DNA from 2 places in the Jeotgalibaca sp. PTS2502 genome. Region 2 is predicted to be linked to the other one. Evidence: riboswitches for the same ligand, from Rfam matches in the RefSeq annotation. Region 2 holds a riboswitch; the other holds the start of a gene.
The links. A riboswitch is a leader RNA that binds a small molecule or an ion and turns the genes downstream of it on or off. The one in region 2 is predicted to bind lysine.
Positions count from the first base shown of each region.

Region 1: it holds a riboswitch for lysine, as region 2 does, so the genes downstream of both, lysA (diaminopimelate decarboxylase) here and BW721_RS12325 (ABC transporter permease subunit) in region 2, are expected to answer to the same signal.

Region 1 is NZ_CP019433.1:2,120,033-2,128,962, reverse strand. Features, by position in the region: gene BW721_RS10640 (alanine:cation symporter family protein) at 152-805, opposite strand; gene BW721_RS10635 (IS1182 family transposase) at 807-2,528, opposite strand; gene BW721_RS10630 (alanine:cation symporter family protein) at 2,647-3,333, opposite strand; gene dapB (4-hydroxy-tetrahydrodipicolinate reductase) at 3,452-4,162, opposite strand; gene dapA (4-hydroxy-tetrahydrodipicolinate synthase) at 4,159-5,040, opposite strand; gene lysA (diaminopimelate decarboxylase) at 5,059-6,306, opposite strand; lysine riboswitch at 6,417-6,588, opposite strand; partial or broken gene BW721_RS12130 (sugar kinase) at 6,649-7,626, opposite strand; gene BW721_RS10605 (IclR family transcriptional regulator) at 7,861-8,640, opposite strand; gene BW721_RS10600 (nucleoid-associated protein) at 8,779-8,930, shown strand, end outside.
Region 2 is NZ_CP019433.1:673,017-681,946, forward strand. Features, by position in the region: gene ilvB (biosynthetic-type acetolactate synthase large subunit) at 1-166, opposite strand, end outside; gene ilvD (dihydroxy-acid dehydratase) at 570-2,273, opposite strand; gene BW721_RS03365 (metal-sulfur cluster assembly factor) at 2,472-2,813, shown strand; gene BW721_RS03370 (DMT family transporter) at 2,866-3,780, opposite strand; gene BW721_RS03375 (amino acid ABC transporter ATP-binding protein) at 3,909-4,652, opposite strand; partial or broken gene BW721_RS12325 (ABC transporter permease subunit) at 4,652-6,257, opposite strand; lysine riboswitch at 6,342-6,487, opposite strand; gene BW721_RS03390 (glycosyltransferase family 32 protein) at 6,629-7,255, shown strand; gene BW721_RS03395 (VOC family protein) at 7,443-8,285, opposite strand; gene BW721_RS03400 (magnesium transporter CorA family protein) at 8,312-8,930, opposite strand, start outside.

The DNA.
Region 1 (8,930 bases), 850 kb from region 2:
CAATGGGGCAAATTTATCTTTTTTTCAGTAGGCCAGGACTTGGGAGCTAGACATTGATGGCTGAACTTATAATCCCCTAGTCTATAAAAAAGCATGTCCTCTCCTAACTGGGAGAAGTCATGCTTTTTGTCTAGGTTATTGAAAAATATAGCTAGTCGTTATCTAGTTGTCCAGATTCGTAGTCAGCTGTTAACTCAACAACTAGCTTGGTTAAGACGAAGAGTGCTAGTAAGTTAGGGAGAACCATCAATCCATTAAACAAATCAGCCAACGCCCAAACTAAATCCACTTTCAATCCACTACCGACAGCAATAAAAGCTGCCACTAATAGGCTATATAGCGGAATCGCTTTACGTCCGAAGAGGTATTTTACATTTGCTTCACCGAAAAAGTACCAACCGATAATGGTGGCAAAAGCAAAGAAAAATACGCTGATTGCGACAATACTGTAGCCCCAATCACCAAAAACTTTTGAAAAAGCTACTTGCGTCAATTCAATCCCTGTTGTTGCGCCATCGAGTGATCCCGTTGTTAAAATCACTAAAACAGTCATCGGTAATAAGACAATCGTATCAATAAAAACGCCCATCATCGCAACCAGTCCTTGTTCACACGGATGGTTTACCCGAGCTAATGCATGTGCGTGAGGTGTTGACCCCATTCCTGCTTCATGAGTAAATAAGCCACGTGACACCCCAAAGCGAATCGCTTGCTTGACAGAAACACCTAACACCCCGCCTAAGACAGCTTCAGGTTTAAAAGCACCCACAAAAATCATTTGAAAACTAGCCGGTACCGCTTTAATATTAATGCCAATAACGATAAAACAAGCAATCGTAAAAAAGACGGGACTGGGAAATAACTAGCCTTAAATAAAAAAAGCGTAATGAAATAATCATAATTCTGATTGTTTCATTGCGATTTTTATTTTTCACTGGATTTTTGTAAAAAGCTTCCGCTTTTCTTCTAGCCTCAAGGGCTAGTTTTGTAAGATTCATGCTCATAAGCATGATCCCGATGTCATTATGAACGGCTTGCTTGCCTCTGACATGAGTTCTGCGCATGCCAAATACACCTTTCATACGACCAAAAACAGTTTCTACGTCGATTTTTCGTTGTGCGTAGATTTCTTTTCCACGATCGCTCTCAAGGCTTTCTTTTACATGCTGCTTGAAGTATTCCCAGTTATAGTTGACCGCTGTCTGGCGCTGGGCACCTTTCGGTGTCTTGGCTAATTGATTGCGCGACTCGTCCTGTTGTTCCACATCAGCCTTGTATACTTTAAATTGTCTTTGAAAACCATTCTTATCATTTCGCGTACTGTAATGCGAGAAACTAAAGCGTACACCGTCTAAATCTGTATAGGCATCCTCGATCTCGTCATAATCCCAGTTATAGCGGTGTTTAGGATTAGAGCGATAGGCTTTAGTGTTTTCTTTATGATACATGCCGTATGGGATGAGCGGAACCTTACCAAAGGTATCCAGAACCGCCTCGTAATTTTCTTCGCTGCCATAACCGGCATCTGCAGCGATATACGTGAATAAATCCAACGTTTGAATGGATTCCAAAAAAGGGATAAACGTGCGTGTATCCGTCGGATTTGAAAAAATATCATAGGCGATGACAAACTGATTGCTCGATGCGACCTGAAGATTATAGCCCGGTTTCAACTCACGGTTCTTCATCGGATCTTCTTTCATGCACATGAACGTTGCGTCCGTATCTGTTTTAGAGAAACTGTTTCGGTCTTCAAATGTGGCGTTTGCTTCTTCATAGCGTTGCTTACGCGGTAAGAAATCTTTTTTACATTTATTCCGGTATTTTTTGAGGATGCGACGACGTCGCTTCTGTTCCGAACCACCTTTAGGAACCACTTTTTCTTCTGTAATCGCAGCTTCGACGGCCACAAGTTCCTTGTCGAGAGAACCGATTATTTCTTTAATACCTTCTGCTGTTTTCAATGTCTCTTCCGATAAAGCGAGGTTTACTTTTGCTTGGACGAGTTCATCATACAATTTCGAAACGTTATCATTGAGTTTTGCTTCATAGCGTTCGATTGCTTTCTTCCAAGTAAAACTATAAATATTTGCATCGGCTTGTATCTTCGTACCGTCGATATATAACGCATCTTCGTGAATCAAGCCGTTGTCACTCAAGAGTGTTGTGAAAAGAATGAAGGCATACTTAATAAGCTTTGATGCATGCTCGCTTGAACGGAAATTGTTGATTGTCTTGTAGCTAACAGAAGTGTCGCCTGTCAACCACTTCATGGGAATCGATTCTTCATTCATGCGTTCCATTTTGCGTCCGGAAAATGTGGTGCGGCTATAGGCAAATAAGCACATCTTCAAAAGCATCGCGGGATGAAAGGCAGGGCGACCTGTATGAGACGTCTCTTCCAGGAGAAATTCCGAAGGAATCGAATCGACGAAACGGCTGATGAGGCGTGCTTCGTGATCACTCGGGATTGTAAAATCCAATTGTAGTGCTAAGGCCGTCTCCATTGTGTTATAATTTTGATACATGGTGAGTCACTCCTTTGGTTTTTGGTCGTACTTAAATTATAAGGTATTTGGCTCACTATGTCTTTTAAAACAATAAAATCCCCAACTCCTTCAATTTAGAAAGAGTTGGGGATTTTCTTTATTCAGGGACTGAGTTTTTTCCCAGTCCCACAATCTTCTCTGTTACAGCAGCAACCCGCTGAACGCCACCAATAAAAACAACTAGTGCCATGACAGCCATCACGGTCCCTGTTAGCCAAGGTTCAATACCAAAAGCACTCTTAACAGCGTGTCCAACTGAATTAGCTTGCACCATATTCCCCATAAATCCTAATGCCATAATAATTAAAAGAGAAAAAATAGCAGCAATCACTTTACCTAGTTTGCCTTTAAAGGCTGCTTGAATATAGTAAACTGGCCCCCCGACCAGCTCACCATTTTCCGTTGTCCGATACTTTTGAGCCAATGTTGCTTCGGCGTAAATAATAGCCATCCCTAACAAAGCACTCAACCACATCCAAAACACTGATCCCGGTCCGCCAGATACCATGGCAGTTGCCACACCAGCTAGGTTCCCAGTCCCAATTTGTGCTGAAATGGATGTCGCTAGCGATTGGAAAGATGTCATTCCTTCTTCCGCACTCGCTTTGTCTCCTTTCAACGACATTGATCCAAACGTTTTGCGAAAACTTTCTCCAAATTTTCGAAACTGAATAAATCGCAAGCGAATAGATAGAAATAATCCCATCCCACATAATAAAACAATTAATAATAAATCCCACAACCAACTATTTAGTTGTTCGACGATACCCAACACGTCACCCATTTACTCTCCCCTTTCAGGCATAGTCAAACAACTATAACTCGTTCTATTATGATTAGAATTCGATTAAAAATCAACCATAAAAATAACGCAATTGGTTTTTCCCAACCGCGTTTCTTCCTTAATCAAATAAAACGTCATTCATATCATAAAAACCTGGTTCTTTATCTCCAGCTAGCCATTTAGCACCATTTAATGCGCCAACAGCAAAAATCCGTTTCGAAAAAGCTTGGTGTTTAATTGAAATGACTTCGTCTTGTCCAGCAAAAATAACTTCATGTTCGCCAACAATACTGCCACCACGAACCGCATGGATGCCAATCTCTTTATCTTGGCGCTTGCTGACACCTTCTCGTCCATAAACAAAATCGTAGTTGAGCGTCTCATTAATGGTATCAGCAAACATTTTTGCTGTACCAGACGGTGCATCTACTTTTAAACGGTGATGTTTCTCAATCACTTCAATATCAAAGAAGTCCTTTAAAATAGGGCTATAGTCCTTCAACATCCGATTAACCAACATAACGCCTAAGCTAAAATTAGCACTCATAAGAACGGGAACTTTTTCGCTTAGAGCTGTAATTTTTGCTTGTTCTTCACTTGAAAAACCTGTTGTTGCAATTACAACGGGTACTTTGTAGTCACTGGCATATTGAACAATACTATCCAAGTTAGCCGGGTTTGAAAAATCAATCAACACTGCTAATTTTTCTTGATAGCCTGCTAAGGACTGATTTGTTTCGGGTGCAAAAACAACTAATTCGTCATCTGCTTGAATAGATTCTTCCACAACCCGTCCCATAGCACCATAACCTACTAAACCGATTTTCAAGACCATACCTCCTTATACTTGGCTAAAACAGCAACTAATTTTTGATAATTAGGCGCATCCATTTCACCAAGTGGCATTCGGAGTGGACCAACACCAAAACCTAACTCATTCATGGCGTGCTTAACTGGAATAGGATTGGTTTCATAAAATAGCGCACCGACCAAGTCTAAATAAGCAGTTTGAATTGCTAACGATTCTTGGTGGCGACCCTCTAGATAGAAGCTAACTAGATCGTGAACCTCTTTCGGCATAATATTCGCCCAAACACTAATCACACCTTTGGCACCTAAACTCAATAGTGGCACGATAATGTCATCATTACCGCTATACATAGCAAAGTCATCATTCAATAAGGGAGCCAGTTTAACGGCATAACCAATATCACCTGATGCTTCCTTTATCCCAATAATATTCGGATGTTTCGCTAGTGTCGCTACGGCTGATACAGACAGGCTACATCCTGTTCTCCCTGGCACATTGTATAAAATAATCGGAACATCAACACTATTAGCGATAGTTTCAAAGTGGCGAACCATACCGCCTTCGTTGGCACGATTATAATACGGCGTTACTACTAAGAGCATATCCGCACCATGTTCAGCAAAAGCTTTACTATTTTCTACAGCTGTTGCCGTGTTGTTGCTACCACTGCCGACAATAAGGGGCACACGTTTAGCGATTTTTTCAGCTGCAAAAGAAACTAATTGTTTCTCCTCTTCGAAAGTCATAGTTGATGCTTCACCGGTGGTTCCTAATAATACAATCCCATCTGTATGGTTGTCGATATGGTATTCAATTAATTCACCCATTTTTTCAAAGTGAATGCTGCCATCTTCATGCATAGGCGTAATAATGGCTACTAAAGATCCGCTTAACATTTCATCATCCTCCGGTTTCTATTTTAGGTCATTACGTAACAAGTCTAGGTAAGTTTGACGTTTGACAATTTCAGTTGTTTGGCCGTCTTTAACAAAAACAACTGCTGGCGTTAAACTACGGTTATAGTTGCTGCTCATTGAGTAGCCATATGCACCTGTTGCATAAACGACTAGTAAATCCCCTTTTTCAACTTTTGGTAATGCAACATCTTGGATTAAAACATCGCCCGATTCACAGTACTTTCCAGCCACTGTTACGTGTTCTGTTTTTTCTGCATCCATTTTATTGGCCACATCACAACTATATTTCGCTTGGTACAAACTTGGACGAATGTTATCTGCCATACCACCATCTACAAAATAATATGTTTTGTTTGGTGTTTGTTTTTGATAACCAATTTCGTAAAGGGTATAACCCGCTTCAGCAACTAGACTGCGTCCCGGCTCAATAATTAGTTCTTTAATGGTTAAATCTGCTGCCGTTAACGATTGGTCCAAATAACGTAATAATAGGTGCATCGTTTCCTCAATCCCTAGCGGCTTGTCGTCTTCGGTATAGCGAACACCAAAGCCACCACCTAAATTAAGGGCTAACGGTTGGTCAAAGTCGTTCAAGTAAGACACCATCTTATCAATAGCCGCATACCATGCATCCATTTCAAAAATTTGTGAACCAATATGAACATGGAAGCCTTCTAATTCAAGGTAGTCACTGTCGTTTAATAGCTCTAAACAAGCTTTAAAATCTGAGCTGTCATAAGCCATCCCAAATTTCGAGTCAATGTGAGTCGTCACGATATACTCATGAGTATGAGCCTCAATGCCGACATTTAAACGAAACATGATTTGCATCGGTTGTTTGTAATCATTTGCTAATTGGCTTAACTCTGTCAATTCCATTAAGTTATCGCAAACAATATGTTGCATACCCGATTCAAAAGCCATTTTCAGTTCTTCTGTTGATTTGTTATTGCCGTGAAAGTAGATATGGTCAACTGGCACATCTGATTGTAAGGCTGTATACAATTCGCCAGCACTCACGACATCCACACCAAATCCATATTGGTTGACCAAATTCATCATCCCAACCGTCTGGAAGGCTTTGGATGCGTATAAAATTTTGGTTGGAAAACGATCAGATTTGAAGGCTTTTTTATATGAGTGTATATTCGTTTCAAGTTGTTGTTGATCATAAACATATAAGGGACTGCCATATTGCGCCACTAATTGGCTAGCGGCAGCACCGCCAATGTGTAATTCCGTCATTGTCTCTCTCCTCGATTCTACTATTCATCTGCTCCTTTATTTTCTTTTATTATAACAAAAAAAAGACGCCATTTCTGGCGCCTTTATATTGTTTACAAGCAGATGTAGACAACATATTTAGCACCACCACTTTTGCAAGTAGGAGTGATGTAGGTGTTCCCCACATCCCCACAATTAAAATTTGCCAATTTTAACTGTTCGGCAATGATTACCTTTCAAACATGATCCTAGAATGCCTTCTCCCATGTCTTACTCATTTACATTGCTACCTCTATCTATACGTTACATTAGAATAACATTAACAAAACTAATTGTCTACTCATTATTTGTTTAACTTATTTGTTAGCGATCAACACGCGCATCGTGTGTCATCGTACGTTCTGTTTGTTCCACCGTGAATGGGGACACATCTCCATAAATGGTATGTTTCAATGATGATAGTGCTGTTGCGAAGTTAATGGTATATTCTGGATCATAATTTTCTAAAATACCATGTAAAACACCTGCCGCAAACGCATCTCCCCCACCAATACGATCAATGATGTGGTCCATATCTTGAATCTTCGAATAATAAGTAATACCCTCTTTCCAAAACGCACCTTGTAACGTATTGTGGGTTGCTGAAATTACATTACGGATTGTTGCATAGAAAATTTGGATATTTGGATAACGTTCATGGATTTTCCCAAAATAGTAATCCAATTGTTCAATTTCTGTTGTTGATTGATTTGAATCTAATTCTTTCACACCAAGGAAGTTAATGGCATCCAATTTACCTGCTGATAAGTAATCGACATAAGGAAGAATACGTTTCAAGAAGACTGCACACTCTTCCACAGTCCACAATTTAGAACGGAAGTTGACGTCAAAGTTAACAACCAATCATTTTTCTTTAGCCGCTTTTATCAATTGATAAGTCACTTCAGCACTATCTTTAGAAAGAGCTGCCGTGATCCCTGTAATATGAAGCATGGTTTTTCCTTCTAATAGCTCATCAAAATTGATTTCGTCTACTTTCATTTCTGAAATAGCGGAATGAGCGCGGTCATAAATAATATTTGCGGCACGAGGACCAGCCCCTGCTTCTAGATAATAAGATACAATGCGGTTGCCACCATAAATAACATGGCTTGCATCGACTCCGTATTTTTGTGTATTTTTAATCGCAGTTTGACCTAATTGGTTGTTAGGTACTTTGGTGAAGTAAGTTGTTTTATGGCCTAAGTTAGCCAAGTTAATCGCAACGTTAGCTTCAGCTCCACCATAGTTTAAATTTAGACTAATCGTATCGTAAAAGTGAACCCCAACTTGAGTTGACAAGCGGACAAGTGTTTCTCCAACGCATAAAATATTTTGTTTCGTAACGGACCCTCTTTTTCTCTATTTTTTAAATGTTTACGGTTACAAATGTTATTAAAATTTAAATCCCTAGTAAAATTGCTTTTCTTTCCGAATAGGAAATCTTGTTTTTTAATAGGAAATGTTTCTTCTATTATAGAATATAAAAGAGAAGAGAACAACCCATTTTCACTAAAAAAGGCTGTCTCTTCTCTTTTATAAATAATGATAAACTTGTTTTAACTCTTGAATAATGTTTCTCTTCGTTTCCAAAATAGCAGAAATTACTTTTTCTTCTAATTCAGGTGTTCTGCGGTAAGTTGGCATACTCACACTAAAGGCGCCGTAATTCTTCCCATCCACTGATAAGGATGCACCAATACAGAAAACTTCGATTTGCTCTTCACTGTTTTCGAAGGCATAGCCGTGCTCTTGCACAAATTGAAATTCTTTTTCTAAATCATCGCGGTCTACACGTGTATTCGGGGTAAAGGCCGTCATCCTCACGGTTGAAAAATAATCATCCAATTCTGCTGTTGAACATTCTGCTAACACAGCTTTTCCCATAGCTGAGGCGTACATGGGTTTCGTAAATCCAATGCGAGATGTGGTGACAACAATGGGCTGGGTTGATTCTAGCTTATTGAGATACAGCATTTCGTTACCTTCACGAATGGACAGATGAACCGTTTCATCTAACAGACGATGCAACTCTTTTAAATAAGGATAAGCAATTTTTGAAATACTTAAATCCTTCAAATATTGGTTGGCGTATTTAACGAGACCACTACCCAATTGGTAGGTTTTCGTTTTGTCATTTCGGTGAATATAACCAATTAATTCTAAGGTAGATAAAATTTTAGATGCCGTTGAGTTTGTCATTTCTGTCTCTTTGGCAATCACATGTAAGGGCTGTGGCTCACTTTTGGAAGCTAGAAAACTCAATATCTTCTCAGCTTTCAGCAACACTGTGCCGTATGGTTGTGGTTGAGTCATTGTTATGCTCCATTCTGATTAAATCAATCGTTCTTTCAAATATAAGACAAATATAGGTGGTTTGCAAATCAAAATTTACTTTTAGGAAATTCAAATGTGTGAGATACTACTAAGCGTGACTGAAACGGAGGTAGCCCAATGATTTATATAAAAGAAGCTATTTTACATATTTTTGACTTAAACAGCAATGAAGCTATTTTTTCCTTTGCGGGATTGGATATTAGCGAGAAATTCACCTTAGATTATATTCATGCCAAAATTGAAAAAGTAGAAGATTCCGACAGCATGAA
Region 2 (8,930 bases):
TATGTTTGAAGTTTGGCTTAGCACGGTACAGCGCATCGTAAATCGGTAAGACAGCACCACCCGGGTAACCGAAGACAACTTCAACGTCTGCGTCAATTAATGATTGAACAAATAAATCTGCTCCGTTCCGCTTTCGTTTTGTTTTGGGCATTTCTTCTGTACTCATGTTCCATCCTCCTTGGTTAGCTTAAACGTTATCATGGTTAAATCATTTTTATTAAAAACAAAAGACCTAGCTAGATTTATAAAAATCTAACTAGGCCTTTAAATGTGTCCATAAAATTAGGGAGCATAGCCTGATTAGATTTTTTATCATCTATACAGGCGTAACAAACTAAATTAGCACCTCATAGATACAAACTCTCGTTTCACGTGTCTGTATCCGTTGAGAAGATACAAACACTATCTAATGACGCTAATTAATAATAAATTGTTTGTTGGCATGCAATTGTTTCCCATGAGAACCGCTCCCCTAAATTTAATTAATTTCTAATGTGAATATAATATTAATCTAACTCATTCAAAGTGTCAATGTTTTTTAACCTTTTTTTAATTATAAGTGAATATTACTACTCGTCTTTTTTCCAAAAGTCAGTAATAGCTCCTTTAGATGAGCTAGAAACAATATGAGCGTACTTGCCTAATACACCTCTAGAATGCAAGTCTGGCAAGACAAGTGCATCACGACGTTTAGCAAGTTCTTCATCAGAAACAACCATTGTTAACTCTTTAGTATCCTGATCAATAATAACCGTATCACCTGTTTTCAGTAGCGCAATTGGGCCACCAACTTGGGCTTCAGGTGCAATATGACCTACAACTAAACCGTAAGTTCCACCAGAGAAACGCCCATCGGTAATAAGCGCAACGGTTTCTCCTTGACCTTTCCCAACAATCATACTTGAAAGTGACAACATTTCTGGCATTCCCGGGCCGCCTTTTGGTCCAACATAACGAACAGCAACCACATCGCCATCGACAATATCATCTGCGAGAACAGCTTGGATGGCTTCTTCTTCAGTATTAAACACTTTGGCTGGTCCTTCATGTCGTCGAACTTTTACACCTGATACTTTAGCAACTGATCCGTCTGGTGATAAGTTACCGTGAAGAACAATAAGTGGCCCATCCTTACGTTTTGGATTTTCAAGTGGCATAATAACTTGTTGTCCTTCTTTCAGTGATGGGACTTCTGCTAAGTTTTCAGCAATCGTCTTACCTGTAACCGTTAAACAATCGCCGTGAATAAAGCCATTTTCGTAAAGGTACTTCATAACAGCTGGCACGCCACCTACTTCATAAAGGTCTTGGAAAACATACTGCCCACTTGGCTTCAAGTCAGCCAAATGAGGAACTTTTTCTTGGAAATCGTTGAAGTCGTCCAACGTTAATTCAACATTTGCAGCATGAGCCATCGCCATCAAGTGAAGAATGGCATTGGTTGATCCACCTAGCGCCATAACAACGGTAATCGCATTTTCAAAGGCTTTTCTAGTCATAATGTCGCGCGGGTAAATTTGATTTTCGAGTAGTTTATAAACAGCTTCACCAGCTGCTTCCACGTCTTTTAATTTATCTTCTGTTGTCGCAGGGTGCGAAGAGGATCCTGGTAGACTCATCCCCATTGCTTCAATAGCAGATGCCATCGTATTGGCCGTATACATCCCACCACAACCACCTGGTCCTGGACAGGCATTACATTCAATTCGACGTACTTCTTCCTCTGTCATATCATTATTATTCCATTGGCCGATTGCTTCGAAGACTGATACTAAGTCAATGTCCTTGCCATCTAGTTTCCCTGGTGCAATAGTCCCACCATAAACGAAGATCGATGGGATTTGCGAGTTAGCAATAGCTATCATACAGCCCGGCATATTCTTATCACAGCCTCCAATGGCGACAAAGGCGTCACAGTTGTGTCCGCCAACTGCTGCTTCAACTGAGTCAGCAATAATATCACGAGACGGTAATGAATAACGCATTCCTGGTGTTCCCATAGCAATGCCATCTGCAACCGTAATTGTTCCAAACTGAACGGGCCAGCCACCAGCTGTTCGAATACCCTTTTTCGCTAATTTCCCTAAATCATGGAGATGGATGTTACATGGCGTGTTTTCTGCCCATGTACTGATAACACCAATAATCGGTTGCTTAAACTCATCATCCCCCATTCCTGTTGCGCGTAGCATGGCGCGGTTAGGTGATTTTACAACACTGTCATACACATTACTTCGGATTCTTATATCTTTTTTTGGTTGTTCGCTTGTCATTAACAGACACTCCTTTCAACTTTCTTGCTCGGTTATTTTTATGGTGTTTTCATATGGTTTTAATTATATTCTAACAGAAAGAAAATAATCTGCCAGTGCAATATGAAAAAATGATGAAATTATCTACTTGCAAAAATGAGTATTTCATGAAAAAATAAAGAAAATTAATTATTGTAAGTTTGAAAGGAATCGATAGTTATGCCAGAATTAATCACTATGAATGAACGCGCTCAAGAACGCAGCGATGAGATTATTAAAAAACTTGAAAATATTTTTGATCCAGAAATCGGCCTAGATATTTACAACCTTGGCCTCGTGTACGATATTCAACTGTCTGAGGACGGTCTTTGCGAAGTAACAACGACCTTTACCGGCATTGGATGTGACTGTATCGAATCCGTTCCAGGTGAAATAAAAGAGGGATTACTGCAGATTGATGGTATTACTGCCGTCGATGTTAAAATTGTGTGGAGCCCTGCTTGGAAGATGACACGCATTAGTCGCTTCGGTCGAATCGCATTAGGAATTAATCCAGGATAAAAAAAAGAGCCAGTAGTTGGTGGTTGTCCACCTTCTACTGGCTCTTTTTTTATTAGCCGAGAGTCTCTGCTACTTTATTTTTTGGTTTATAGCGTGATAAGAGGAGCACGGAAACGAGTACAACCGCAATACCGATTAGTTCAAATACGCCGAATTGTTGTTTAAAGACGACAACTGAGAGTACAGCTGCAAGCAAGGGTTCTAAGGCCGTCATAATCGAGGCTAAGGATGGATCAATATACGATAGACTTGCAAGATAGGCAATAAAGGCAACTGCAGTCCCAAACACAATAATTAGTGTCAAAAGAAGGACGCTATGAGTGGTTAAGCTAAAGCTTGGTTGCCAGAATGGTTGGATGAATTGAAACACCAGTCCGCCAATTAGCATTCCCCAGCCTACAATCATCGGTGAGCCGTATACTGCTAAAATTTTACGGGGTTGGATGCTGTAAAAAGCAACTGCGACTGCTGACCCTATTCCGACGGTAAAACCGATTAACGAGACCGACATCTTAGAAAATTGCCCATTTGTAACGATAAGCAAGACTCCGAAAAAAGTCGCTAATACGAGTGCAAATTCAGTAGCATAAAGTTTTTTCTCTCGGCTAATTAAGGTATATAAGTAAACAAAAATTGGTGCTGTAAACTGTAGAATCGTTGCTAAAGAGGCACTACTTACTTCAATAGCCTTGAAAAAGAGGTATTGCACGCCTACCATACCGACTAATGAGAATAATAATAATTGCAAAACATGTTTCTTGTTTTTAAAAATGGAAAAAATAGGATCTTTCCGAAGAATAGAGCTGTAAGTTAAGATTAATAACCCAGCCATCGTTAAACGTGTACTCACCAGCCATTCACTTGACGCTTGATAATCGCTAAATAGTAGTTGGGCAAAAATGCCAGATGCTCCCCATAAACTACCGCCTAGCCCGGATAGTAATATACCCTTTAATTTTTGATTCATTGCTAACCTCCCTTTATTAATATGGTCATTATAAACGGGATAATTGGATTTGACTATCTTGTTTTTTGATTTGTATCAACAAAAAAACAGCCATTGCAATCGTCGCAATGGCTGTTTTACCTCTTTATTTAGAATGGTGAGTCTAAAATACGACTTAAGAATTCTTTTGTGCGTTCTTCTTTCGGATTGTTGAAGATTTCTTCAGGTGATCCTTCTTCTGCAATAACACCTTGGTCCATAAAGACAACACGATCTGCTACTTCACGCGCAAATTGCATCTCATGGGTTACAACGACCATAGTCAGCCCTTTATCTGCTAGCTGTTTCATAACACGCAACACTTCTCCAACCGTTTGTGGATCGAGTGCTGATGTTGGTTCATCAAATAACAGTAAATCTGGCTCCATTGCTAGTGCGCGTGCAATAGCGACACGTTGCTTTTGACCACCTGATAGTTGTGCAGGACGAGCATGGATAAATTGTCCCATACCCACTTCTTCCAAGAAGTGTAAGGCTCTTTTTTCAGCTTCTTCTTTGCTTACTTTTAAAACATTAATTTGGCCAGTCATACAGTTTTCAAGCACATTTAAGTTATTAAATAAATTAAAGTGTTGGAAGACCATTCCTACTTTTGAACGATATTGGAATAAATTTAGGGAGTCTTCTAAAATACTGTCATCTCGGTAAATAATATCACCAGTCGTTGGTTTTTCTAATAAATTTAAGCAACGCAATAAGGTTGATTTACCTGACCCCGATGCACCAATTAGACAAACGACTTTACCTTCTTCTACTTCAAAATTAATATTCTTAAGAACTTCGCGTTCGCCGAACTTTTTGCTCAGCCCTTTAATTTTCATTACAGAAGTCATTAACTTTGCACCTCTTTATCTAACGTGATCACTTGGTTTTGATTACCACCAACCAGATCATAATGTGTTGGTCCGTCTAGTTTTTTCTCAAGAAAACGTAAGATACGCGTCACCGAGAATGTCATAATTAAATACAAAATACAAGCTACTGTAAACGGCCCGAAGTAATCAAAGTTAATCCCTGATACTGTTTTTGTTTGAAAGAACAATTCCGTTACTGAAATAACATTTAAAACAGATGTGTCTTTAATATTAATAACAAATTCATTACCAGTCGCTGGTAAAATATTCCGCCATACTTGTGGCATAATGACAATTCTCATCGTTTGAAAGTGAGACATCCCAATTGCTTCTGCACCTTCATATTGGCCTTTATCAATTGATAAAATCCCACCGCGAACGATTTCAGTGATATATGCGCCTGTATTAATCGAAACAATAAAAATAGCGGCAAAAATACGGTTCATATCCCAACCAAATGCAATGGCAGATCCGTAATAAATCACCATTGCTTGCACGATCATCGGCGTACCACGGAAGAATTCAATATAAATGGTTGTTAAAAGATGCAGACCTTTTAAAGCGTAGCGTTTAAAGCCTTTGTCTGGATGTGGGATGGTGCGAATCACACCAAGAACAAGACCAATGAGGAGACCAATAATGGTCCCGATCATTGAAATGTATAAAGTAACCCAAGCACCATTTAAGAAAAGCGGTGCATTATTTTGAAAAATATTCCATAAATGACTCAATTGATGTCAGCTCCTACTATTGTTGGGCTGCTGGTTGATTAGCAACCGCAGCATCCATGATTTCTTGTCTCTCTTCGTCAGAGATTTCGCTTAAAATGGCATTCATTTTGTCTAAATCTGCTTCGTCTTTACGTACGCCAATCGCAATTGTCGTATCTTCTGGACTTGTTTTGAAACCATCTTCGAATTCAACAAAACTAAAATCACTATTTGCATTTGATGCACTTACTGCCTCAGGATATTCTGATACATAGCCATCAATCACACCTGCTTGAAGCGCCACACGCATAGCAGAGAAATTTTCCATTGCTGTTTGCTTGTTAACACCTTCAATTTGGTCAATGACATTATAATGGAAGGTATTCAACTGAGCCGTTACCTTTGCAGAGTTAAAATCTGCTAGTTTTGTGGCATTAACGAAGTCACTATCTGAAGCGACTACCATAACCAATTGCGACTCTAAATAAGGATCACTAAAGGAAATGGTTTGTTTTCTTTCTTCTGTTGGAGACATACCAGCGATAATGGCATCAATTTTCTTAGCTTGAAGAGCTGGTACTAAGCCATCCCATTCTGTCTTAACGATAACTAATTCTTGTCCCAAACCTTCAGCGATTTTCTTTGCAATCTCAACGTCATAACCACCAGCATATTCATTTGTACCGTCAATCGGAACACCGCCGTTACTGTCATCTAGTTGCGTCCAGTTATAAGGGGCATAGGCAGCCTCCAGTCCAACAACAAACTGATCATCCTCTGCAGCTGATGACTCTGCGTTACTACCATTACCACAAGCAGCTAACAAAGCTAGCGATCCTAATAACATAGCAGCATAATTAAATTTCTTTTTCATACGAAACGACTCCCTTTTATTTGTATTGAGAATACAAAAAAACCGTGAGCAAAAGGCCCACGATTGGTATCGTCCTTTTGCCCCAATATGAACAGCGCTTCAAAAGATAAAATGGGCATTTTATCTCGACAGTCCTATACTTATTCAGCATAGACCCAGCACCTGAACGGCACTTCGGCGAATTCCCCTTTCGTATCCTACTGATGGTTTTCGCGTCCTCTGATTCATATTGTTTTGATATTCTACTGGTGTAACTATAATAGATAGCAAAGCGAATGTCAACCTCAGATCGTTAATCTAGCATATGATTAGGCAAAAATATAGCTGTTCGTTACAATAATAATAGAATTTAAAGAAGGAGGACATGTGATATGATACCAAAAATTATTCATTACTGCTGGTTCGGTGGCAATCCATTAGGCGAAAAAGAAGAAAAAATAATAGCAACTTGGGAAAAATACTGCCCTGACTACAAAGTTATGGTGTGGAATGAAGACAATTTTAATGTTGATCAAATGGGCGATTATGTGAAAGAAGCTTATCAAGCTAAAAAATGGGCTTTTGTTTCTGATGTTGCTCGACTCTATGCCTTAACACAATACGGTGGTATCTATATGGATACAGATATGGAGATTATTAAACCACTTGATCCGCTACTTAAATTGGATGCTTTTATGGGCTTCGAAGTGGAAACAACCATTTCAACGGCTATTATTGCTGCCAAAGAAAATCATCCGACCTTCAAACAACTTTATGACGATTATAATGACCGTCATTTCATCAATGATGATGGGTCTTATGATGAAACAACCAACGTGATTCGTATTACTGAAATTTTTCAAGAAAATGGTCTCTTACTAAATAATGAAAAGCAGACCGTGATGGATGTGACAATCTTTCCCCGTATCTACTTTTCACCAAAAAGTTATTGGACACAAGAAATCAACGCCGGAGAAGAAACATATGGCATTCATCAGTATTCGGGGTCTTGGTTATAAAAATAGGGGCTGGGAAAAAACTCCCAGCCTCTTTCCTATACCCGAATAATGTAGCGTAAATGTGCTCAAAAAGGCAGCCCCGACGTCCACTTCACGAATCATGCTCAGATGGTCTGCAACCATCTTGCGCTTATTCGCTCCAGTGATTCGGGGCTGAACGCCTTTTTTCCCACTCTCCTTTTATTCATTATTTAACGATGATATGCATTAAAATACCATTTGTATCTTTAGCTTTTAAAACACCAGCTTCTTCTTCGTATGAAATACCATTTTGATCAAAGCGGCCTTTCAAAGCGAGCAGTTCATCTTGGTTTGGCAATACCCAAGTATAGTAAGCCATTCCGAGTTGGTCTTCTTCTGGTTGTGGCAATAACTTTCCAGCCCAAGTGTTTGATCCAACATGGTGGTGATAGTCTCCTGATGCAAAGAATTTAGCTTGACCGAAATAGTCAGATTTTAGTCCTAGACCAATTATATTCGTATAGAATTCACCGTTCTCTACTAAATCTCTAACTGTTAAATGGACGTGTCCCATAATCGTACCAGCTGGCAAACCTGAGAAAGGTTTCTTAACAGAGCCTAATACGCCTTCTGCATCCATTTGAATGGTAATACCTTCGATTCTACCATCTTCTCTTACGTCCCACTCAGAACGGTTTTTATCAGCGTAAACCTCTACACCGTTTCCTTCAGGGTCGTTAAAGTAAATCGCTTCACTGTACCCGTGATCACTTGCGCCACCTAATGGGTACTTTTTAACTAATAGGTTATATAAAAATTCGCCTAAGTCACTTCTCGTTGGCAGTAAAACCGCATGGTGGTATAAGCCCGCTGTCACTTTCTTCTCAGCTGCTGGATTAATTTTGATTAATTCAAACAATGCCTCTCCGGTTTCTTTCACACCTAGTGTTACACTGTTATCTGTTTGAGCAAGGATTGATGTCCCCATAATTTCTTGGTAAAATTGTGTCATTTTTTCTAAATCATTTACTTTTAATGCTACTTTCCCTAACGTCCATGCTTGTGTCATGATAAAAATACTCCTCTTTTTATATGTTATAAGTAATCTTTTTTCTTTAGCCAAAATACAGTGAGTATCCCGAGAATGATAGAGACGCCAACTAATAATAGAAATGCAAAACCATCATCTTCAAACGGTAGAGCTACATTCATGCCCCAATAAGAGCCAATAATGGTCGGAATGGTCAAAACAATAGTCAGTGATGTCAAAAACTTCATAATGTTATTCAAGTTATTAGAAATCACACTTGAAAACACTTCACTGAGATGACTAATCATTTCATCGGATTCTTTCCGCATGACCTTTGCTTGGTTAGATAAGACACGGATGTCATGCAACAGTTCACCTGCGTCTGACCCCTTACTTTCATTTAAGTTATCAAACAGATGAGCGATAATGTCATGGTTCTTGGTAATACCCGTTTCAAAATAAACCAGACTTTTATTAATGGCGATCATTTTATAAAAGGCTTCATTCCGAGTTGTGTGGACGATGTTTTCTTCCATATTTTCAATCATGTCATCAATTCGTGTGATGGCCTCAATGTATTCATTGGTGAGCTGCCAGAGCAATTGTAAAATAAAGAGAGAATCATCGTAGTTTCCGTTGCTATTCAGAACATTTTTTAGAAATGGGGGTTCTTTTGAATAAATC